2 regions of the Streptomyces sp. NPDC002513 genome follow, and region 2 is predicted to be linked to the other one. Evidence: predicted binding sites of a transcription regulator. Region 2 holds the regulator's gene; the other holds the start of a gene.

Region 1 (11,129 bases), on a different contig from region 2:
CCGTCACCCGCACCCCGGCCGAGTCACCGCAGTCGCCTCCCGGGGCTCGCCCGCCGCCTACACCGCGGTCATGGGCGGCATCTCGCCCTGGGCGGCGGTGACGTCGATGACGGAGAAGTTGGCGCCCTGGGGATCGCTCAGCGCCGCGAACCGGCCGAAGGGGCTGTCCATCGGGCCGAACCGCAGGATCCCGCCGTGCCCCACCGCCCGCTGGACCGCGGCATCGCAGTCGCCGACGGTGAAGTACACGTTGACGTAGGGCGGGACCTCCGGCGGGAAGTCGTCGGTCATCCTCATGCGGCCGAGCACGGGAGCGCCGTCCAGTTCGAAGACGCGGAAGTCGATCGCCTCGTCCTGGATCTGCTTGGCCCGGTAGGGGAAGACCGCGGGGAAGAACGCGTCGGTCTTCTCCGGTTCGCGGGTGAAGACCTCGGCCCAGCAGTACGCGCCGGGCACACCCGTGGCCTCGAAGCCCTCGTGGGTGCCCGCCTGCCAGAGGCCGAAGACGGCGCCGCTCGGGTCGCGGGCCAGGGCCATGGTGCCGAAGTCGCCGACCCGCATCGGCTCCATCAGTACGTCGCCGCCCTCCTCCCGGACCTTCCGTGCCGTCGCCGCGGCGTCCGCCGCCGCGAGGTACAGGCACCACGCGGACTGGCCTTCCTGCCCCGGCATGGGCGGTACGACCGCGGCGACCGCCTTACCGTCGGCGTACGCCTACGTGTAGTGGCCGTACTCGGCGGCCGACTCGCCGAACGTCCAGCCGAGGACGTCGCCGTAGAAGTGCTTGGCGCCCTCGATGTCGCTGAACATCGCATCCGCCCAGCAGGGCGTTCCCTCGGGTGGTACCGCCATCGCGTCCGCCCCTTCCCGGTTCGACGGCTCCGGTTCCGTACCCCACGGTAGTCAGGTGCGGGGCGTGCCGCGCGCCGGCGTGCGCACCTGCCCGACACTGGAACGGAGGCAGTCGTCGAGGGACGGGGATCGGACGATGCGCGCTTGGGTTGTGGACCGGCCGGGCCCGATCGAAGGGGAGCCGCTGCGGTTCGTGGAGCGGCCGGTCCCGGTGCCGGGGACCGGCGAGTTGCTGGTGCAGGTGCGGGCGTGCGGCGTGTGCCGTACGGATCTGCACGTCGCCGAGGGCGACCTGCCGGTACACCGGCCGGGGGTGACGCCCGGGCACGAGGTGGCGGGCGTGGTGGCCGCGGTGGGAGCGGCGGCGGGCCCATGGGCCGTCGGCGACCGGGTCGGGGTCGCCTGGCTGCGCCGTACGGACGGCACCTGCCGGTACTGCGTGCGGGGAGCTGAGAACCTGTGTCCCGGCTCCGAGTACACCGGCTGGGACGCCGACGGCGGATACGCCGAGTACACGACGGTGCCCGCCGCCTTCGCCTACCGGCTGCCGGCGGACGTGGACGACGTGGCGCTGGCGCCGCTGCTGTGCGCGGGCATCATCGGCTATCGGGCGCTGCTGCGGACATCGCTGCCGCCGGGCGGGCGGCTGGGGCTGTACGGGTTCGGCGGCAGCGCCCATCTGTGCGCCCAGGTCGCGCTGGCACAGGGGGCGACCGTGCACGTCCTGACCAGGGACGAGGCGTCGCGGCGGCTCGCGCTCGACCTCGGGTGCGCGTCGGCGGGCGGTGCCTACGACCAGCCGCCGGAGCCGCTGGACGGGGCGATCCTGTTCGCGCCCGCCGGGGAGCTGGTCCCGGTGGCGCTGCGGGCGCTGGACCGGGGTGGCGTGCTGGCGATCGCGGGCATCCATCTGAGCGACATCCCGGTGCTGCGCTACGAGAGTGAGCTGTTCTACGAGAAGGAGGTGCGCAGCGTCACCTCGAACACACGGGACAACGGCCGGGAGTTCCTGGACCTCGCCGCGCGGTACGGCGTCCGCGCGACGACGCATCCGTACCCGCTGTCGCAGGCGCAGCGGGCCCTCGGTGACCTGAAGGCAGGGCGTTTCGACGGGGCGGCCGTCCTGGTGAACGACCTCTGAGGGGGTCGAGGGTGGCGCGGATGCGGGCCCGGCCACCCCGTACGTGGATGGACTCGGGAGGAGTGTTTCGCGGAGGTGGCGCTGTGGGCGTTGAGGACGCTGCAGACCCGCCGCACGGCATGGAGGACGCTGTCGAGTCGATCGGTACGACGCTCGACGAGCGGACCACGTGCGAGGAGCTGGCCGCCTATGTGTGCGACCGGGTGGGCGACGCCGCCGCCGTGGATCTGCTGCCCGAGGACGCCGTGCCCGCACCGCCCGCCGCCGAGCCCCCGCCCGACCTGGAGCGGATCGCCACGGCAGGGCGCACCGATCTGCTCGCGGGGTGGAACACGCACGACGCCCGCCCGCTGTCGGCGCGTGCGCTGGACGAGGGACATCCGGTCACCGCGTCGCCGTGCGGTTCGGCGGATGTGCCACGGCAGGTGCTGACCGTGCCACTGCTGGGGCGCGACCGGTCGTACGGGGTGCTGCTGGCGGTGCGGCAGGGCCCGCCGTTCTCGGACCGGGACATCGCCGTCGCGCGCTTCGCGGCCCGGCTGGCGGCTGTGCACCTCGGGCACGCGCGGCAGCACTCGGCGGTGCGCGGAACCGTGTTCCGCCTCCAGCGGGCGCTGCTGGCCGAGCCAGGGCGGCCGCATCCCAATCTGGACCTGGCCACGCGCTATCTGCCCGCGGGCGGCGGGACCCTGGTGGGCGGGGACTGGTTCGAGACGGTGCGGCTGCACTTCGGGCGGACCCTGCTGGTGATGGGGGATGTGATGGGGCACGGACTGGACGCGGCGGTCGACATGAACGCCTACCGCTCGATGCTGCGTTACATGGCCTCCACGGATCTGCCGCCGCACCGGGTGCTGCGCCGGCTGGACTCCGCCGTCAGCGAGGAGGGGACCCGTCGGCCGGCCACCTGCCTGCTGGTCCAGATGGACCCGGCGCGCGGCACGGCATCGCTGACCAGCGCGGGGCATCTTCCGCCGGCCCTGTTCGCGGGCGACGGCACCGGCGAGTTGCTGGACGTGCCGACCGGGCCGCCGCTGGGGACGGGGATCGGCGGCTATGAGCCGACCGTGCGCGCGCTCACGCTCCAGGACACGTTGTTGCTGTTCACGGACGGTCTGGTGGAGCGCCGCAAGGAGGACATCGATGTGTCGCTGGCCCGGCTGGCCGGGCTGCGGGTGCGGCCCGGAGCCGGCGTGGAGGAACTGCTCTCGGACGTCCTGGACCGCATGGACGCCCGGCACGCGGAGGACGACGTGGCCGTCCTGGCGGCCCGTATCCTGCGCCGTCCGGACGTGTGAGGGCCGCTGCCGCGGAGTCCGATCAGCTCGCGGCGGCTGGTGCCTTGCGAGCGTGCGTGCCAGACGCCGCGAGCCGGGCGCCCCTTTTGTTCGGAGCTCTCAGGAGGTGGGCAGGTGCAACAGGCGGGTGATCGTGCGCAGGACGCCGTTCTCCGTGTTGGGGGGCGCCAGGTGACGGGCCCGTCGGATCACGTCCGGGTGGGCGTTGGCCATGGCGAAGGACCACTCGGCCACGTCGAGCATTTCGAGGTCGTTGAGGTAGTCGCCGAACACCATCGTCTGCGCGGGCGTGATGCCCAGTTCGTGCTGGAGCCGGCGTAGGGCGGCGCCCTTGTTGGCGGTGGCGTTCATGATGTCGACCCAGTGCAGGCCCGAGACGACCACCTGGTGCGTCGAGGTGAAGGGCTCCAGGACGGGGGCGGTGGTCCGCTCCACGGATCCGAAGTCGAAGAGGGCCACCTTGAGGAACTCGTCCTCGACGGCGGTGAGGTCCTCCACCGTCTCCAGCAGGGCGTAGTACCGCTTGGCCTCGGCCAGGAAGGCGTCGTCGGTCCGCTCCACGTAGGCCGACCTCTTCCCGCACAGCACCGCCCCGACGTCCACGCCGTCGGCCGCGAGGCGGCGCGTGGTGGAGACGACGCGGTGGGCCACCGCCGCGTCCAGCGGATCGGAGCCGAGTTCGACCCCGTCGCGCACCACATAGGTGCCGTTCTCCGCGATGAAGACCATTCCGTCGCGCGCGTCGGCGAACTGCTCCGCGAGTGTCGCGTACTGGCGGCCGCTGGCAGGGCTGAAGAGCACGCCGCGCCGGCGCAGTTCGGCGAGGAGCGGCCACAGGCCCTCGGGTATCCGCCCGTCGCCGTCGAGGAGCGTGCCGTCCATGTCGGTGACGACGAGCCGGATGTCGACGGGATCGCTCGGGAGATCGGGGGTGGTCCCGGCGGTGGTGAGAAGAGACGAGGGCGTGACGGACATGTCCTGCTTTCTGATGGGGGCGAGGGGTACCGGCAGCGGAGGCGGGGGCTGCGTCCGCGCCGGAGGATCAGTCGCTCCGGGCGTGGGTGCGCAAGGCGGCGCGTGGCGCGGCGGCAGGGAGGGCGGGTCCGGCGTCGGCGGTCATCCGGTGCACCGTCCCGGCAACCGGTGCGCACGCGGGGTCGTAGACGGTCCGGCGGGTCGGCTCCCGCGGCGGAGCAGCGCTCGGTACGGCGGCCACGGCGAGCGCTCGGTGGATTCCATCTCACCTCTCGCGGTCACGTTGTGTCGTCGTCGGCGCCGTTGCCTGGTCGTCGCCCCATCGTAAGCGCTCTGCCGGACCTGCGGCGGCGGGCCGCCGGGCGCCACCCGGGGCCCGGCCGGCGGCACTCTCCCGGCGGTCCGTCTCATCGGCCACGCGCGGGTGCCGCTACGGAGGGAGCCGGCACGCAGTCCTCTCCGGGAGGGCATCCGCGCGGTGCGGACCGACATCCGGAGCCGCGTCGGTCACCCGGCACGCCGACGTCCAGGGCGTCGCCCAGCACCCGCTGACGTCCGGTCGTATACGACGTCGTCTCGCGCTGCGGACGCCGCGCAGTGGGGGTAGGGGGAGGGGGCCATCCAGAACACATGATTCCGGGGGCCGGCCGGACGGCCCCACTCCGTCCGGCCGGCCCCCGCTGCGAGATCTCACGGTCGCCACGACAGGGCTCGCACTCCCCAGTTACAAGCCCGCGGTCCAACGCGCGCGGTGATCGCGCGATCCCGGTCCTCAGAACGCGAAGAGGGCGGTCCCGTAGGAGCTCTTCACGCACTCATTGGCGAAGGTGCGTTCGTAGTCGACGCGCTTGCCCTGCCACACGCCCTGCACCGTGACGACGACGGGGTCGTACAACTTGGCGCAGAAGACACCCTCTCGGACCGGCAGAGCGTCGAGGTCGCCTCCGACGGCACGCAGGTCGGCGCAGGCGTCAGCGGCGGCGGGATGCGTGCCCGAGGCGCTTGGGGCGCAGGTCAGCGTGACCGCGCGCTGAGGCGTGGCGGTGGCGGTGCTCTGCCCGTGACCCGTGGTCAGGACGAGGGCCGAGGGGGCGTACAGAGAGGCGGGGGCGGCGTTCGGGGCGGCGAGCGCGGACCCCGTGAGGGGGCCGCAGACGGCGGTGGCCGCGAGGGTGAGGGTCGCTGCCCAGCGCGCGGTGTTCGGCATTGTGTGCATCCTTCCGCTCGTATCGAAGTGACGTTTCAGCTCCGGCGGTACGTGGGCCGGAGCCGCGACGTCCGGTGCCGGTTCGGCGAGCGGGAGTCTGCCGAGTCCGCGCCCGAAACTCACATCGACCCCCCGGGTTTCGGTAACTTTGAGTATTGAATCAGTGGCGTGAAGTCACGGAACTGCCTCGCTCACCCCTTGAAACTGCGCGGTTACCGCCCGTCCGGAGTCGTCGGATGGCTGGTTTCCCATGGCTGGGCAATCGGCCTGAAACATTTCGTTCACCCGTCCCGGTAAGCGCTGTCTTCCGCCGCTGCCCGTAGGGCGCGTGGAGCGCGGCACCGAGCGGGAGCCCCCGAGCCCACTGCCCCCCGATCCGCCCCCGGGCCGGAAGTCGTCGTGACCCACGGCCGTGCGGCCGTGGGTCACGGTGACGGGCCGTCCGTCGAGAGGACGGGTTCCCGGCTACGGCCGCCACAGCGCGGCCGGCCCTCCTGGCCCCAGGCACCTGTCCCCGTCGTGCCCCGCCCCGGTCCACCCGCCGCCCACCGTGCCGCCCGCCGGGGGCGGTCCGGTGACCGTGACGCGCGCGGGGCGCAGCAGCCGGTCGCCCACGCGGTACCCGAGGCTGAGGACCTCGGTGCAGATCAGCCACTCCGCATCCGCGACGACGACGTGCGTCACCGCCTCGTGGCGCGTGGGGTCGAAGGGCTCGCCCTCCGCCCCGAACGCCTGGAGGCCCAGGGACCCCACCTGGGTCTCCAGCACGTCGACGACGGCCTTGAGGCCGGGGGGCACGGCCCCCTGCCTTCGGGCCGCCTCCACGGCGTCGAGCACCGGCAACAGCGCCCGCAGCACGTTCTCCGTCGCGATCTCGCGCACCGCCATACGGTCGCGCCGCACCTGCTTGCGGTAGTTGTCGTACTCGGCCTTCACCCGCTGCAGGTCGGCGGTGCGCTCGTCCAGCAGACGTCGCAACTCCGTGCTCTGCGGCTGGATCCGGTCCATGGTCAACCCGCCCGCGAGGTGTCGTCGTCATCCACGATCTCGGCATCCACCACGTCGTCGCCGTCCTTGGCGCCGCCGGCGGCCGCGCTCTGCTCCGACGCCGTGCCGCCCTCGGTCCGCGCCCGCTCGTACAAGGCACTGCCGATCTTCTGCGCCGCGGCGGCCGCCTTGTCCAGGGCCTGGCGGATCTCCGCGGTGTCCTCGCCCTTCAGCGCCTCCTTCAGTTCGGCCAAGGCGCTCTCCGTCTCGCTCCGCGCGTCCCCCGGGACCCTGTCCTTGTTGTCCTTGATGAGCTTCTCGGTCTGGTAGACGAGTTGTTCGGCCTGGTTGCGGGTCTCGGCCGCCTCACGCCGCCTGCGGTCCTCCTCGGCGTGCTGCTCGGCCTCGCGGACCATGCGGTCGATGTCGTCCTTCGGCAGCGCGGAGCCGCCGGTGACGGTCATCTTCTGCTCCTTGCCGGTGCCGAGGTCCTTCGCCGCGACGTGCATGATGCCGTTGGCGTCGATGTCGAAGGACACCTCGACCTGCGGGACGCCACGCGGCGCCGGCGGCAGACCGGTCAGCTCGAACATGCCGAGCTTCTTGTTGTAGGCCGCGATCTCGCGCTCGCCCTGGTAGACCTGGATCTGCACGGACGGCTGGTTGTCCTCGGCCGTGGTGAAGATCTCGGACCGCCTGGTCGGGATCGTGGTGTTGCGCTCGATCAGCTTGGTCATGATGCCGCCCTTGGTCTCGATGCCGAGGGACAGCGGGGTCACGTCGAGGAGCAGGACGTCCTTGACCTCACCCTTGAGGACACCGGCCTGGAGCGAGGCACCGACGGCCACGACCTCGTCGGGGTTGACGCCCTTGTGCGGCTCCTTGCCGGTCAGCTCCCTGACCAGGTCCGTCACCGCGGGCATCCGGGTCGAGCCGCCCACGAGGATCACATGGTCGACGTCGGACACCTTGATCCCGGCGTCCTTGACCGCCTGGTGGAAGGGGCCTTTGCAGCGGTCCAGCAGGTCGGCCGTCAACTGCTGGAACTGGGCGCGGGTCAGCTTCTCGTCCAGGTGCAGCGGCCCCTCCGACGATGCCGTCACATAGGGCAGGTTGATGCTCGTCTCGGACGAACTCGACAGCTCGATCTTGGCCTTCTCCGCGGCCTCGCGCAGCCGCTGCACCGCCATCTTGTCCTGGGACAGGTCGATGCCGTACCCGTTCTTGAACAGCTTGACCAGGTGGTCGACGATCCGCTGGTCCCAGTCGTCACCGCCGAGGCGGGTGTCGCCGTTGGTGGCCTTGACCTCGATGACCCCCTCGCCCATCTCCAGAAGCGACACGTCGAAGGTGCCGCCGCCGAGGTCGAAGACGAGGACCGTCTGGTCGTTCTCCTTGTCGAGCCCGTACGCCAGCGCGGCCGCCGTCGGCTCGTTGATGATCCGCAGGACGTTCAGGCCGGCGATCTCCCCGGCCTCCTTGGTGGCCTGTCGCTGGGCGTCGTCGAAGTACGCGGGCACGGTGATCACCGCGTCGGTGACATCCTCACCCAGATAGGCCTCCGCGTCCCGCTTCAGCTTCTGCAGGACACGCGCGGAGATCTCCTGTGCCGTGTACTTCTTGCCGTCGATGGTGCCGCTCTCCGGGAAGCGCCACGACTGGTCGCCCATGTGGCGTTTGACGGAGCGCGCGGTCCGCTCGACGTTGGTCACCGCCTGCCGCTTGGCGACCTCGCCGACCAGCACCTCGCCGTTCTTGGCGAAGGCCACGACCGACGGCGTGGTCCGGGCGCCCTCGGTGTTGGTGATGACGGTGGGCTCGCCGCCCTCCAGGACCGAGACCACCGAGTTCGTGGTGCCGAGGTCGATACCGACCGGACGTGCCATGGGGGCTCTCCCTCCTTCGTCCCTCGTTGTCCGTTCTCGTCAGATGTCGCGTTCTCTCCGCGCCGGTCCGGGACACGGCGGCGGAACGGGGCGGCCTTGGAGCCGCTCGCCGCCGTCCGTCCATGGCGCCTCGCGGCACCCCTCCGGGCTGCGGTTTTGTCCCGACTTCCCTACTTGCCTGAATAAAACTTGAGTGTCCTCTTGTCAAGGCGATTCCCGTCGGACCGACGGCTCTTTCATCCTCCGCTCCGATCGCCCGGACGGCGATCCGGACGCCTTCCCGTGACCGAGGCCAAGGAGCTGACGCCGACCCGTGACCGAGGCGTCGACACCTCTCCCCGGCCGAGGGGATATGGAGGAACCGTCTACCCGGTGCGCAAAAGTTGGATGAAGCGTCCTCTGGTGCGGGCCGTACGCGGGGCCGTAGCGTCTGCAGATCCCCAGCGGACGGCCTCGTCTCCCCCGCACACCCCGCGGTCGCCCGGTGCCGTCCGACCGACCCGCCGCGCCACGAACGCGCTCCGCCGTCCTTCCCCCGCTGGAGCTCCCGTTGCCCGAGAACCCCGACTCCTCCCCCGCCGCCGCACCCCCGTCCCTCACCGAGGTCGAGACCCACGGCGTGGAGCGCATCCCCGACGCGGACCGCACCGCGACCCCGCTCGATCTGTTCCGGGTCGCCTTCGGCGGCGCCAACACCTTCTCCACCTGTGTCCTCGGCGCCTTCCCGATCCTGTTCGGCCTCTCCTTCTGGCAGGGGCTCGCGGCAACGGTCCTGGGAGTGGTCGCGGGCGCGCTGATCCTGTGCCCGATGGCGGTGTTCGGCCCGGTCAACGGCACGAACAACGCGGTCTCCTCCTCCGCTCACCTCGGAGTGCACGGCCGCGTGGTCGGTTCGTTCCTCTCCCTGCTCACAGCCGTGGCGTTCTTCTCCATCTCGGTGTGGAGTTCGGGTGACGCCCTGGTCGGCGGCGCGCACCGGCTCTTCGGCCTGGAGCGCGGCAATGTGTCGTACGTCGTCGCCTACGCGCTGTTCGCGGGCCTGGTGCTCGCGGTGTGCGTCTACGGCTTCCGGTTCATGCTGTTCGTCAACAGGATCGCGGTGACCTCGGCGACCGTGCTGTTCCTGCTCGGGGCGATCGCCTTCGCCGGGGACTTCGACCCGTCGTACGCCGGCGTCTTCACCGCCTCGGCCGACCCCGGGACCAAGGCGCTGTTCTGGCCGTCGTTCATCGGCGCGGCGCTGATCGTGCTGTCGAACCCGGTGTCGTTCGGCGCGTTCCTCGGCGACTGGTCGCGCTACATCCCCGCGAACGCGCCGCGCCGCAAGGTGGTCGGTGCCGCGTTCCTCTCCCAGATCGCGACGCTCCTGCCGTTCGTCTTCGGCCTGGCGACCGCGAGCATCATCGCGAAGCAGGCGCCGAAGTACGTCGACCCGTCCGCCCCGGACTTCGTCGGCGGTCTGCTCGCCATCTCGCCGACCTGGTTCTTCCTGCCCGTGTGTCTGCTGGCGCTGATCGGCGGCATGTCGACGGGTACGACGTCGCTGTACGGAACCGGCCTGGACTTCTCGTCGGTGTTCCCGCGGCTGTCCCGGGTGCAGGCGACGCTGGTGGTCGGCGTCCTGTCGATCGCGTTCATCTTCATCGGCCGTTTCGGGCTGAACCTGGTGCAGTCGATCTCGACGTTCGCCACGATGATCATCACCTGTACCACTCCGTGGATGGTCGTGATGATGCTCGGCTTCTACACCCGGCGCGGCTGGTACGACCCGGACGCGCTGCAGGTCTTCAACCGCCGCCAGCGCGGCGGCCGTTACTGGTTCACGCACGGCTGGAACTGGCGGGGCATGACCGCCTGGTGGGTCTCCGCGGTGATCGGCGTGCTGTTCACCGACATCCCCGGCCAGTTCGTCGGCCCACTGGGCAACCTGGCGAACGGCGTCGACATCAGCCTGCCGTTGTCGCTGGCCGTCGCCGCGATCCTCTTCCTGACGTTGCTGCGGCTCTTCCCCGAGCCCCGGGCGGTGTACGGGCCCGAAGGAGCGCGGCTGGCCCGTACCGTCGACGCGCCGATCCCGCCGATCACCGGGCCGGACGCGCGCGAGGAGAGCGCTCCGTCGCTCGCGGTCGAGGGCGGCTGATGGATGAAGCAGCCGCGCGTTGTGCGCATCACGGTGGACGGACCTTGTCAGGGTCGCAAGGATCGTCGTCACACCACGCGGTCTCAGGGACGAGAGGCGGGACGCACCGGATGACGCGACACTGGGCGGACTTCCAGTACGAGATCTATCTGAACGGCATGACGGGCGCCGTACCGCGGCTGCCCACCGATCTGACCCGGCTGGAGGAGCTGACCGAGCAGCGGCTCGGGCCGGGACCGGTCGGCTATGTGGCGGGCAGCGCGGGCAACGGCAGCACCGCACGGGCGAACCGGGCCGCGCTGGAGCGCCGCCGGATCGTGCCGCGCATGCTGCGGGACCTGCGCGAGCGGGATCTGTCCGTCGAGGTGCTGGGGCGGAGGTGGCCCGCTCCGCTGGCCCTGGCGCCGGTGGGCGTGCTGTCGATCATGCATCCGGACGCGGAGTCGGCGGCGGCACGGGCCGCCACCGCGCTGGGCGTGCCGTACGTCCTGTCCTCGGCCTCCAGTACGCCGATGGAGCAGGTGGCCGAGGCATCGGGGGACGGGGAGCGCTGGTTCCAGCTGTACTGGGCCAAGGACCGCGAGGTCACCCGCAGTTTCCTGGCCCGGGCGAAGGCGGCGGGGTTCACAGCCCTGTTCGTCAC
Region 2 (11,129 bases):
GCGGAGGAGGCTCCGTGCCTGATGGAGTTCGCCCTCCTGCATCCCGATCCGGACGATGCGAACTGGCTGCGCCCCGTGCCCCCTTCGGTCGCCCTGGCCCAGCGGCTGAACCCGATAGAGCGTGAGATATCGGAGCGCAGGCGGCTGTCGACCGACCTGGCCGAAACCTTCGAGCCGTTCATGGCCCTCAGCGCGCAGGCGACCGCACCCACGCACTCGATCACGGTGCTGGAGGGGCTCGACCGGATCAACGCGGCACTCGACCTGGCCACGGCCCAGTGCCGCAACGAGATGATGACGGTCCAGCCGAGCGGCCACCGCCCCGAGCGCCGGCTCATCGAGGGCCTGGAGCGTGACCGGCTGCTGATCGAGCGCGGGGTGCGCATCCGGACCCTCTACCAGCACACGGCCCGCTACAGCCCGGAACGGCTGGCCTACGTGGACCAGTTCAGCGCCGGCAAGGCCGAGTACCGCACCATCGACGAACTCGTCGAGCGGCTCATCATCTGCGACGAGACCGTCGCGTTCATCCCCGTCAGCGACGACCGCCAGGTCGCCCTGGAGCTGCGTCACCCGGGCCTCGTCCGCTACCTGGTGAAGGTCTTCGAGTTCATGTGGGGCCGGGCGGTGCCGCTGAGAGCGGGCACCCCCTACGAGACCGATCCGGACGGCATCACGGACATCCAGCTCTCCATCGCCAAACTCCTGGTGGAGGGTCATGTCGACGAGGCCATCGCCCGCCGCCTGGGCATGAACGTACGCACCTGCCGCGCCCACATAGCCAAGCTGGCCACGGCCCTCGGCAGCGGCAGCCGCGCCCAGCTCGGCTATCTCATAGCGAAGTCGGGGATCCTGAGCCAGAGCCAGAGCCAGGACCAGAGCCACCCGGTACCGGAAGGCACCCCGGCACCCCACGGTGACGGGGGCTCATAGCCCGGCAGGAGACTCCGGGGCGCCGGGAGCGGTGAGCGGCTGCAGTTCCGGCGCGTGCGGGGGCCCGTCCAGACCCGCCTGGGCGATGCGGACGCCCAGTTGGGTACGGCTCGCCGCGCCCAGGGTCTCGCAGAGCCGGGCGATGTGCGCCCGGCAGGTACGCACACTGATGCCGAGCCGTTCGGCGATCACGGCGTCCTGGTGGCCCTCCGCGAGCAGCGCCGCGATCGAGCGTTCCCGGTGGGTGATGCCGTCGATGCCGGTCTCCGGCAGCGGGGACGAGAGCGGGATCGCCAGCCGCCACAGACGCTCGAAGACGGTCACCAGATAGTCGACCAGGGCCGGGTGGCGCAGCTCCAGCGCGATGGTGCGGTCGGAGTTCGCCGGGATGAACGCGACCGCGCGGTCGAACACGATCAGGCGCTCGGGCACCTCGTCCAGGGTGCGGGCCTCGGCCGCCTCGCCCATCAGCTCCATGTAGGTGCGCAGCCCCTGGCCGTGCCGGGCGACGTGCGTGTACAGATCGCGCATGCGCACGCCCCTGCGGCGCATCTCCAGCGCCCGGTGCAGGCCCTCGGCGAGTTCGTCCTCGCGGCGGATGCCGCCCGGCTGCACCGCCAGCACCTCGCGCATGCACCGCTGCGTCGCCTCGTCCATGGCGGCACGGATCCGCGGCAGCCCGTCCAGGACGCGGATCGCCACGCCCTCCGCGGGGCCCTGCTCACGGCCGTCGAGCCCGGCGTACCACTCGACCGCGGCCACCGCCGCCCCGACCCGCGCCTGGCTCGCGCTGACCTCCTCGTGGACGCCGCGCAGCAGCCGGGTCATGACCTCCTGCGGGGAGGTCGGCACCAGCCAGTCCATGTCGTCGGGGTCCGGGTGCAGCAGCGCGAGTTCCAGCAGACAGGGCACCGACGCGGCGTCGGCACGGGGCACCCTGCCCCGGCGCACGGCCCGGGAGTACACCCGGTTCCCCCACTCGCAGAGCCGGTCAGCGCCATGCGGATGCGCGTCCGTCCCGTGCCCGGCCATCTTCCACCCCTGGCTCCAACTCCCGGCTCCAGCGTCCTGCTGCGTCTTTGCAGCGCAACTATGCGCGGACCGGCCCGCCTCCGCAACAAGGCTTTGCCGCCCCAACGCCCGCTCTTGCCGGGAACGTCCGGGATTCTCCCTCCCTCCGGAAGTTCCGGTCGCACCCAGGTGACAGGGGCCGGGGATGGCCGGCCCCACGGAAAACTCGGGAACGCTCCCGCGGCCCCCGCTACTTCAGACCGATCGCCGCACAGGCCGCCTTGTACGGGGCGGTGCAGATGTCCTGGACGGTGTAGATGTTGTCCTGGATCACGGTGTCCGAGATGTTGGCCTTGGTGAGCGCGACCACCGGCATCAGCATCGACGGGATCCGCTTCTCCGTCGGGCTGTCGACCTTGTCCCGGGTCAGCGCGTCGAACTCGATCGAGCGGCCCTGGACCTTGGACACCGCCATCTCCGCGGCGTTGCTCGCCTCCTCGGGGTACGACTTGTACACGCTCATGTACTGCTCGCCCGAGACGATCCGCTGCACGGCGTCCAGCGACGCGTCCTGCCCGGTCACCGGCGGGACCTTGCCGACGCCCGCCTCCTTCAGCGCCTCGATGACGGCGCCGGCCATGCCGTCGTTGGCCGCGTAGACGCCCGCGATGTTGCTCAGGCCGACGGCCCGGATCGCCTCGTCCATGTTCGCCTTGGCGATCTCCGGCTTCCAGTCCTTCGTGTCGTAGGACTTGACGATGTTGACCTTGCCCTGGAGTTCGTTGAGCGCGCCGTCCTTGAACTGTGCCGCGTTCGGGTCGGTGACCGAGCCGTTCATCATGACGATCTTGCTGGTCGCCGCCCTGCTGCCGAGCGCCTCGACGAGGGCGCGGCCCTGCACCTGGCCGGCCAGTTCGTTGTCGAAGGAGATGTACGCGTCGATCGGCCCCTGGGCGAGCCGGTCGTAGGCGATGACCGGGATGCCCGCGTCCTTGGCCTTCTGCACGCCCGGTGCGATGGCCTTGGCGTCCACCGGGTCCACCAGCAGCACGTCCACCCTGTCGGCGATCATCTGGTCGAGCTGCTCGCTCTGCTTGGCCGCCTGGGCGTCGGCGTTGGCGTAGACGACCTTGCCCTTGCCGTGGGTGAGGGAGCGCACCTGGTCCTTGATGATCGGGTAGTCGAACTTGTCGTACCTCGGATTCTCCTTCTCCGGCAGAAGGAGGCCCACCGTGATGTCGTCGCCCTTCTTGGGAGACGCGGAGCCGCTGCTCCCGCCGACCCCGTCGATGACGCCGCACGCGGTGAGAGAGACGCCCACCACGGACGCGGCCAGGGCTATGGCGGTTCGACGCACAGCAGTCCTACGGGTGGTACGAGCGTTCACATCAGGTGCCTTCCGGGCGGGGGAGCAGCATTGCGCCCCTGGTGGCTGAAAGCCAACGCGGCGACGGTGTCCAGCGTCAAGAAGTACCGGTTAACGAGATGGCAACAGCATCTGAGTGGAAGTCAAGTGAAGACCAAGGAAGTGTCCCGCGAGGGTCATCGCCAAACCTTTGCGCGGTGGAGGTTCCGGCTGCCACCTGCGGAGATTCAGCGCCCAATGTTCCGTCAACTTCCATACGCCCAGGTGGTGTTCAGCCATGAAGTCAAACGTGATCTGCGTCACGCGCACAGGGGTCGCCGGCCGCTCCCCTCGCGACGGCTCGCCCTTGCCGCGCATCCCCCGGCCGACGACAGCGCCGGGGTCCACCGAGTCCGCCACCGGACCTCCGGACGCCACGGACACCCCGGGCAAAGGAGAGGTAGTCAGGTCGTAAATATCTGTACAACCTCTTGCGTGCCTCACGTGTCGTGATCAGGAACGCCTTTCCGCGTCCTGATCCGATCAGAGGGCCGAATGAACCCAGCCAGACGATGCACCACCGCCGCGGCCGCCACCGCCGTGGTGCTCGCCGCCGCGGGCGGTCTGCTCACCGCCGCCGCTCCCGCCTCCGCCGCCGTCTCCTGCGCCTCCCCGGTGTACAAACGGCAGTTCTTCGCGAACACCGGCCTGACCGGCACCCCGAAGAGGACCGACTGCGACAGCGCCATCGACCAGAGCTGGAGCGGCGCCCCGGCCTCCGGGCTGCCGGCGGACCGCTTCGGCGTCCGCTGGACCGTCACCCGCGACTTCGGCTCCGGCGGCCCCTTCGCCTTCACCGCCTCCGGAACCGACGGGATCCGCGTCCATCTCGACGGCGTCCGGAAGATCAACCTCTGGTCGGACACCGGGAGTTCGCGCGCGAAGACCCTCAACCTCACGGTCCCCAGGGGGACGCACACCCTGCGGATCGACTACGTGAACTGGACCGGCAAGGCCACCGTCAAGTTCACCTACGCCCCGAGGACTTCCGCCACCGTCGACAAGGTCAAGCCGCTGGCCCCGGCCGGCGTCACGACCGCCTACGACAGGACGACCCGCAGGACGAAGGTCTCCTGGACGAGGAACAAGGAGATGGACCTCGCCGGCTACCGCGTCTACCGCCGCGCGAAGGGCGGCACCGCCTGGACGAGGCTGACCACGACGACGTCGGCGACGTACACCGACGCGCCCCCGGCGACCGGCCAGGTCTTCTCCTACGAGGTCCGCGCCCACGACAAGGCGGGCAACGAGTCGGGCGGCACCGCCGGCCCCTCCGTCACCACCGTCGACAAGACCCCGCCGGCCGCGCCCTTCCTCGAGATGGACCTCTGCCCGGACAACCAGCCCTACGCGGCCCCCGAGCTCGTCACCACCGCACAGAACGCGGCCGACATCGCCCGGTACGAGCTACAGCGCCTCGACCCCGCCACGAAGACCTGGACCACCGTGTACACCGGCACCAAGGGCGCGACCTGCGACACCGGGTACCCCGCCGACGGCAGCAAGGTCACCTACCGGGGCCGCGCCCGGGACGCGGCCGGCAACTGGTCCGCGTACTCGGCCGCCACCACGTTCACCACCTTCGATCTGACGCCGCCGGCGACCGCCGCCGACGCCCGGGTCGAGTACCGCTCGGGCCTGCCCCACCTGGTGTGGTCGCCCGTCGCCGGAGCCGCCTCGTACCAGGTCCTCCAGTACGACCCGGCGACCGGCGGCTATCTCGACGCCCTGCCCGCGAAGGGCACCACCACGGACACCGACGTCGTACCGCGGCAGCTCGTCGCCGTCGCCGACACCTACCGGTACGCGGTGCGTGCGCTGGACGCGAAGGGCAACGCCGCCGCCCCGGTGGAGATCAGGCTGTCGATGGCCGACCGTCCCGAGGCCGTCCCCGTGTTCCGGACCACCGCGAGCCGGTTCGGCGAGGGCGTGATGATCGCGTGGAGCAGCACCGACCCGTGGACCTTCGACGAGGGCCCGCTGCTCACGTACCGGATCGTCCGTACCGACCCGGCGACCGGCCGGAGCACCGTCGTGGACGCGTGCAAGCCGAACAGCCCGTGGGACGAGCCGCTCCAGCCCCCTTCGACGTACCGGACGTGGGCGGGGAGCGACGCCCCCGCGTACGCCGGCCGCACACAGATCGACGGCACCTGCTGGGACGTCTCGGGCGAGTCCGAGACGACGTACGAGTACCGGATCGTGACGATCGACCCGTACGGGCACGAGGCACAGCCCGGCCCGGCCGCCACCGAGACCACGCCGGACACCCGGCGCCCGGCCGCGGTCGAGAACCTGACCGCGGAGCGGATCCCGCTCGGTGTCCGCCTGACCTGGACGCCGCCCGCCGACGACGACGTCACCGGCTACTACGTCTGGCAGGGCACCACCGACCCGGACACCGGTGAGACGGTCTGGAGGAGGAACTGCTGGACCGGCAGCTCCCTGGCCAGGACCGAGATCCTCTGCCCGACGGTCCCCGACGGCGCGACCCACGTCTACCGGGTGGCCGCCACGGACGGCTCCGGCCTGTACGACCGCGAGGGCCCCGACTTCTTCCACACCGCCGAGGTCTCGGTCACCCTGCCCGACACCCGGCCGCCCGGCTGGAGCGGCACCGGGATCCGCGAGGACCAGTACCCGGACCTGTCCGTCGACTGCTCCGAGAGCTCGGGCCTCGGCGACTGCTCCGTCCTGGCCGGCTACCGCGTCGAGCGCTGGGACCCCGCCCAGGGCGCGTGGACCGTGCTCACCTCGGGCACGGTCGGCGACCGCGCCGGCTACCTCGACACCACCGTGCACGAGGACCGGCTGGGCCTGTACTACTACCGCGTCGTCTACACGGACTCCTCGGGCGCCGAGGCGGCCACGCGGTCCCAGGCCTACGGCATCTGGGACTCCTGGCTCTGACCGCATGCCGAAGGGGCGGCACCGGAACGAATCCGGTACCGCCCCTTCGGCATGAGAGGAGCATGACAGGAGGCGGGACAGGCCGGTGCGGGTCAGTCCGCCTGCTGCTGCCGCTTCGGCCGCCACACCACCAGCGCGCTGGTCTGCTGCACCTCCTGGTACGGCACCAGGTCGCGGCGGTACGAGGCGTGCACCGCCGCCTCACGCTGACGCATCGTCGCCGCGGTGCCGTCCAGCGCGGTCTGCAGCTCCGTCACGCGGGAGTGGAGCGCGGCCACCTGGTTCTCCAGTTCGATGATGCGCTTGATGCCGGCCAGGTTGATGCCCTCGTCCTGCGACAACTGCTGCACCTGGCGGAGCAGTTCGATGTCACGGGCCGAGTAGCGCCGGCCCCGGCCCGCGGTGCGGTCCGGGGACACCAGCCCCAGGCGGTCGTACTGGCGCAGCGTCTGCGGGTGCAGTCCGGAGAGCTGGGCCGCCACCGAGATGACGTAGACCGGAGTGTCCTCGCTCAGTTCGTACGGGTTACGTCGACGGCCGTCCATCTCCTCATGCTCCCTTCGCGGCCTGGAACAGCTCCGCCCGCGGGTCATCGCCCGCGGTCGCCTCGCGATACGCCTCCAGCGCGTCACGAGCCTTGCCCGAAACGTCCTTGGGGACATTCACCTCGACGGTGACCAGCAGGTCCCCGCGGGTGCCGTCCTTGCGGACCGCGCCCTTGCCACGGGCGCGCAGAGTACGCCCGTTGGGCGTGCCCGGAGGCAGCTTCAGGGTCACCGGGGACCCGCCCAGGGTGGGCACCCGGACCTCGGCGCCGAGCGCCGCCTCCGCGAACGTCACCGGAACGGACACCGTCAGGTTGTCGTCCTTGCGGCCGAAGACCGGGTGCGCGTTCACGTGCACGACGACGTACAGGTCGCCGGCCGGGCCGCCCCGCTCGCCGGGCGCGCCCTTGCCACGGAGCCGGATGCGCTGCCCGTCGGAGACTCCCGCGGGGATGCGCACCTGCATCGTCCGGGACGACTTCGCCCGGCCGCTGCCGTGGCAGACCTCGCAGGGGTTCTCCGCGATCAGACCGCGGCCCTTGCAGTCGGGGCAGGGGTCGGTCAGCGAGAAGCCGCCGCCCGAGCCCCGCGACACCTGCCCGGTGCCGACACAGGTCGGGCACACACGCGGCGTGCCGTTCTTGTCGCCGGTGCCCGAGCAGGCCTTGCAGGGCGCCTGCGAGGACATGCGGAGCGGCACCGTCGCGCCGTCCACCGCCTCCATGAAACTGAGTGTGACCTCGGACTCGATGTCTTGGCCGCGCCGTGGCTGCGTACGCGTTCCCGCGCCGCCGCCACGGTTGAACAGGCCCCCGAAGACGTCACCGAGACCCCCGCCGAAGTTCCCTCCGGCGCCGGGCTGGCCGCCGAAGAGATCGCCGAGGTCGAAGTTGAACGAGCCTCCCGCCCCGGGGCCGGGACGGAAGCCGCCGTTGCCGAAGAGGGCGCGGGCCTCGTCATACTCCTTGCGCTTCTTGGTGTCGCCGAGGATGTCGTTCGCCTCGGAGATCTCCTTGAAACGTTCCTCCGCCTTGGCGTTGCCCTTGTTGGCGTCCGGGTGGAACTCGCGGGCGAGCTTCCGGTACGCCTTCTTGATCTCGGCCTCGGTGGCGTCCTTGGGGACGCCGAGGACCTTGTAGTAGTCCTTCTCGATGAAGTCCTTGGTGCTCATCCCCGACGCCCCTCCTTCCCTACGTGTTGGTGGTGTACGTCAGCCCTCGTCCGGGCCACCGTTCTCCTTGTCGTCGGCCGCCTCGGTGCTCTCCTCGGCCTTGACCGTCTGCGCCCCCGGCTGCGGCTCGGCCACGGCCACCCGCGCGGGGCGGATGGTGCGCTCGCCGAAGCGATAACCGGGCTGCAGAATCGCCACGCACGTCGTCTCGGTGACGTCCGGTGCGTAGCTGTGCATCAGGGCCTCGTGGATCGTCGGGTCGAAGGGCTCGCCCTCCTTGCCGAACTGCTGCAGACCCATCTTCGCCGCGACGGTCTCCAGCGACTCGGCGACAGACTTGAAACCACCGACCAGCTCGCCGTGTTCCCGTGCGCGGCCGATGTCGTCGAGCACGGGCAGGAGCTCGGTCAGGAGGTTCGCGATGGCGATCTCCTTGACCGCGATCCGGTCGCGCTCGACCCGGCGGCGGTAGTTCTGGTACTCCGCCTGGAGGCGCTGCAGGTCCACCGTGCGCTCACCGAGCGCCGTGCGCACCTGGTCCAACTGCGCCACCAGGCCGGTGTTCTGTGCGCTTGCGTCCCCCGCCGGGGCCGCCGCCTCCTCCGAAGAGGAAGAAGCGGCCTGCGGCTCGGCGTCCTTCGGGGTGGCGCCGGAGGGGACGTCGGGCTTCTCCTCGAAGCCCGGGGTCTCCTCCGTCACGCGGCACCGTCCTTGCGCTCGTCGTCCACGATCTCGGCGTCGACCACGTCGTCGTCGGCCCTGGCCTCGGAGGCACCCGCGCCGGCCGCCTGACCGGCCTGGGCGTCGGCGTACATGGCCTGGCCGAGCTTCTGCGAGACGGCCGCGACCTTCTCCGTGGCGCTGCGGATCTCGGTCGTGTCCTCGCCCTTGAGCTTCTCCTTCAGCTCGGCGACGGCGGACTCGACCTCGGTCTTGACCTCGCCCGGGACCTTGTCCTCGTTGTCCTTGAGGAACTTCTCGGTCTGGTAGACGAGCTGCTCGCCCTGGTTGCGGCTCTCGGCGGCCTCGCGGCGGCGGTGGTCCTCCTCCGCGTACTGCTCGGCCTCCTGGCGCATCCGGTCGACCTCGTCCTTCGGGAGCGAGGAGCCGCCGGTGACGGTCATCTTCTGCTCCTTGCCGGTGCCGAGGTCCTTCGCCGTGACGTGCATGATGCCGTTGGCGTCGATGTCGAAGGCGACCTCGACCTGCGGGACGCCGCGCGGCGCCGGGGGCAGACCGGTCAGCTCGAACATGCCGAGCTTCTTGTTGTAGGCCGCGATCTCGCGCTCGCCCTGGTAGACCTGGATCTGCACGGACGGCTGGTTGTCCTCGGCCGTGGTGAAGATCTCGGACCGCTTGGTCGGGATCGTGGTGTTGCGCTCGATCAGCTTGGTCATGATGCCGCCCTTGGTCTCGATGCCGAGGGACAGCGGGGTCACGTCGAGGAGCAGGACGTCCTTGACCTCGCCCTTGAGGACACCGGCCTGGAGCGAGGCGCCGATGGCGACGACCTCGTCCGGGTTCACGCCCTTGTTGGCCTCCTTGCCGCCGGTCAGGCCCTTGACCAGTTCGGCGACGGCGGGCATACGGGTCGAGCCACCCACGAGGACGACGTGGTCGATCTCGTTGATCGAGATGCCGGCGTCCTTGATGACGTTGTGGAACGGCGTCTTGCAGCGCTCGAGCAGGTCGGCCGTGAGCTGCTGGAACTGAGCCCGGGTGAGCTTCTCGTCCAGGTGCAGCGGGCCCTCGGAGGACGCGGTGATGTACGGCAGGTTGATCGAGGTCTCGGTGGACGAGGACAGCTCGATCTTGGCCTTCTCGGCGGCCTCGCGGAGGCGCTGGAGGGCCATCTTGTCCTTGCTCAGGTCCACGCCGTGACCGGACTGGAACTGCTTGACCAGGTAGTCGACGACACGCTGGTCCCAGTCGTCACCACCGAGGTGGTTGTCACCGTTGGTGGCCTTCACCTCGACGACGCCGTCGCCGATCTCCAGCAGGGACACGTCGAAGGTGCCGCCACCGAGGTCGAAGACGAGGATGGTCTGGTCGTCCTTGTCGAGGCCGTAGGCCAGCGCGGCCGCGGTCGGCTCGTTGACGATGCGCAGGACGTTCAGACCCGCGATCTCACCGGCCTCCTTGGTGGCCTGACGCTCGGAGTCGTTGAAGTACGCCGGGACGGTGATGACCGCGTCGGTCACCTTCTCGCCCAGGTACGCCTCGGCATCCCGCTTCAGCTTCTGCAGGATGAACGCGGACATCTGCTGCGGGTTGAAGACCTTGCCGTCGAGCTCGATCTTCCAGTCGGTGCCCATGTGGCGCTTCACGGACCGGATGGTCCGGTCGACGTTGGTGACCGCCTGACGCTTCGCCACCTCACCGACCAGCACCTCGCCGTTCTTGGCGAAGGCGACGACGGACGGCGTGGTCCGGGCACCCTCGGCGTTGGTGATGACGGTGGGCTCGCCGCCCTCCAGAACGCTGACGACGGAGTTAGTCGTGCCCAGGTCGATGCCGACCGCACGTGCCATTTTGATTCCTCCTGCTGACTTGAGTGGAACAGGCTCAAGGATGCATCAGGAATCGCGCGGTGTCAATAGACCTGAGTCACGCCGACTCAACTTTCATCTCCGCAGTACGGCAATACTGGGAACGTCGCAGGTCAGGGCCGGGATGGCGAGCGAAACAGGGCCGCGCTCAGGCGTCCGCGCCGCCGCCCTCCAGCAGCCGCGCGAGCCGGGTCACCTGCCCGTCGATCTCCCGGGCACACCCGTACAGCTCAGTGTGCGGTCTGCCCCAGGGGTCCGCGATGTCGTCCTCGTGCGGCGCGACCGGGGCGACGCGGCCCCGCCGGGCGGCCACGGCCGCCACCACGCCGTCGATCCGGCCGGCCCCCGGCGGCACGCCCGCCCCGGCCGCCAGCCGCAGGAACTCCTTCAGGGTGAAGCAGCGCCGCAGCGCCACCGGGGCGAGCCTCACCGCCGCCTCCCGGTGCTCGCGGGCGAGCCCCAGGACCAGCGCCGCGTCCGCGACCAGCCCCGGGGTGAGCGGCCGGGCCGCGAAGCGCGAGCCGTCACCGCCCAGCTCCTCCAGCACGGCCCGGGTGGAGCGCTCCATATCGCGCCGGGGCCACGCCTGGGTGCCCGCGCTCTCG

Evidence for each region. The regulator HspR, encoded in region 2, represses chaperone genes until heat shock. The targets are predictions, from matches to a motif close to TTGAGNNNNNNNNNCTCAA.
Region 1: dnaK (molecular chaperone DnaK) is a predicted target of HspR. The motif match lies at 8,536-8,554, and genes of this name have one in related genera.

Annotation. Positions count from the first base shown of each region.
Region 1 covers NZ_JBSFXK010000034.1:52,709-63,837, forward strand. Annotated here, with positions in the region: partial or broken gene ACWD5Q_RS21965 (VOC family protein) at 58-852, opposite strand; gene ACWD5Q_RS21970 (zinc-binding alcohol dehydrogenase family protein) at 989-1,993, shown strand; gene ACWD5Q_RS21975 (PP2C family protein-serine/threonine phosphatase) at 2,077-3,291, shown strand; gene ACWD5Q_RS21980 (Cof-type HAD-IIB family hydrolase) at 3,391-4,266, opposite strand; gene ACWD5Q_RS21985 (protease inhibitor) at 5,039-5,473, opposite strand; gene grpE (nucleotide exchange factor GrpE) at 5,939-6,481, opposite strand; gene dnaK (molecular chaperone DnaK) at 6,484-8,346, opposite strand; gene ACWD5Q_RS22000 (purine-cytosine permease family protein) at 8,897-10,486, shown strand; gene ACWD5Q_RS22005 (lactate 2-monooxygenase) at 10,597-11,129, shown strand, end outside.
Region 2 covers NZ_JBSFXK010000012.1:30,641-41,769, reverse strand. Annotated here, with positions in the region: gene ACWD5Q_RS11210 (helix-turn-helix transcriptional regulator) at 1-933, shown strand, start outside; gene ACWD5Q_RS11205 (LuxR C-terminal-related transcriptional regulator) at 928-1,965, opposite strand; gene ACWD5Q_RS11200 (sugar ABC transporter substrate-binding protein) at 2,195-3,301, opposite strand; gene ACWD5Q_RS11195 (PA14 domain-containing protein) at 3,845-6,259, shown strand; gene ACWD5Q_RS11190 (heat shock protein transcriptional repressor HspR) at 6,352-6,804, opposite strand; gene dnaJ (molecular chaperone DnaJ) at 6,809-7,975, opposite strand; gene grpE (nucleotide exchange factor GrpE) at 8,015-8,674, opposite strand; gene dnaK (molecular chaperone DnaK) at 8,671-10,506, opposite strand; gene ACWD5Q_RS11170 (arsenate reductase/protein-tyrosine-phosphatase family protein) at 10,673-11,129, opposite strand, start outside.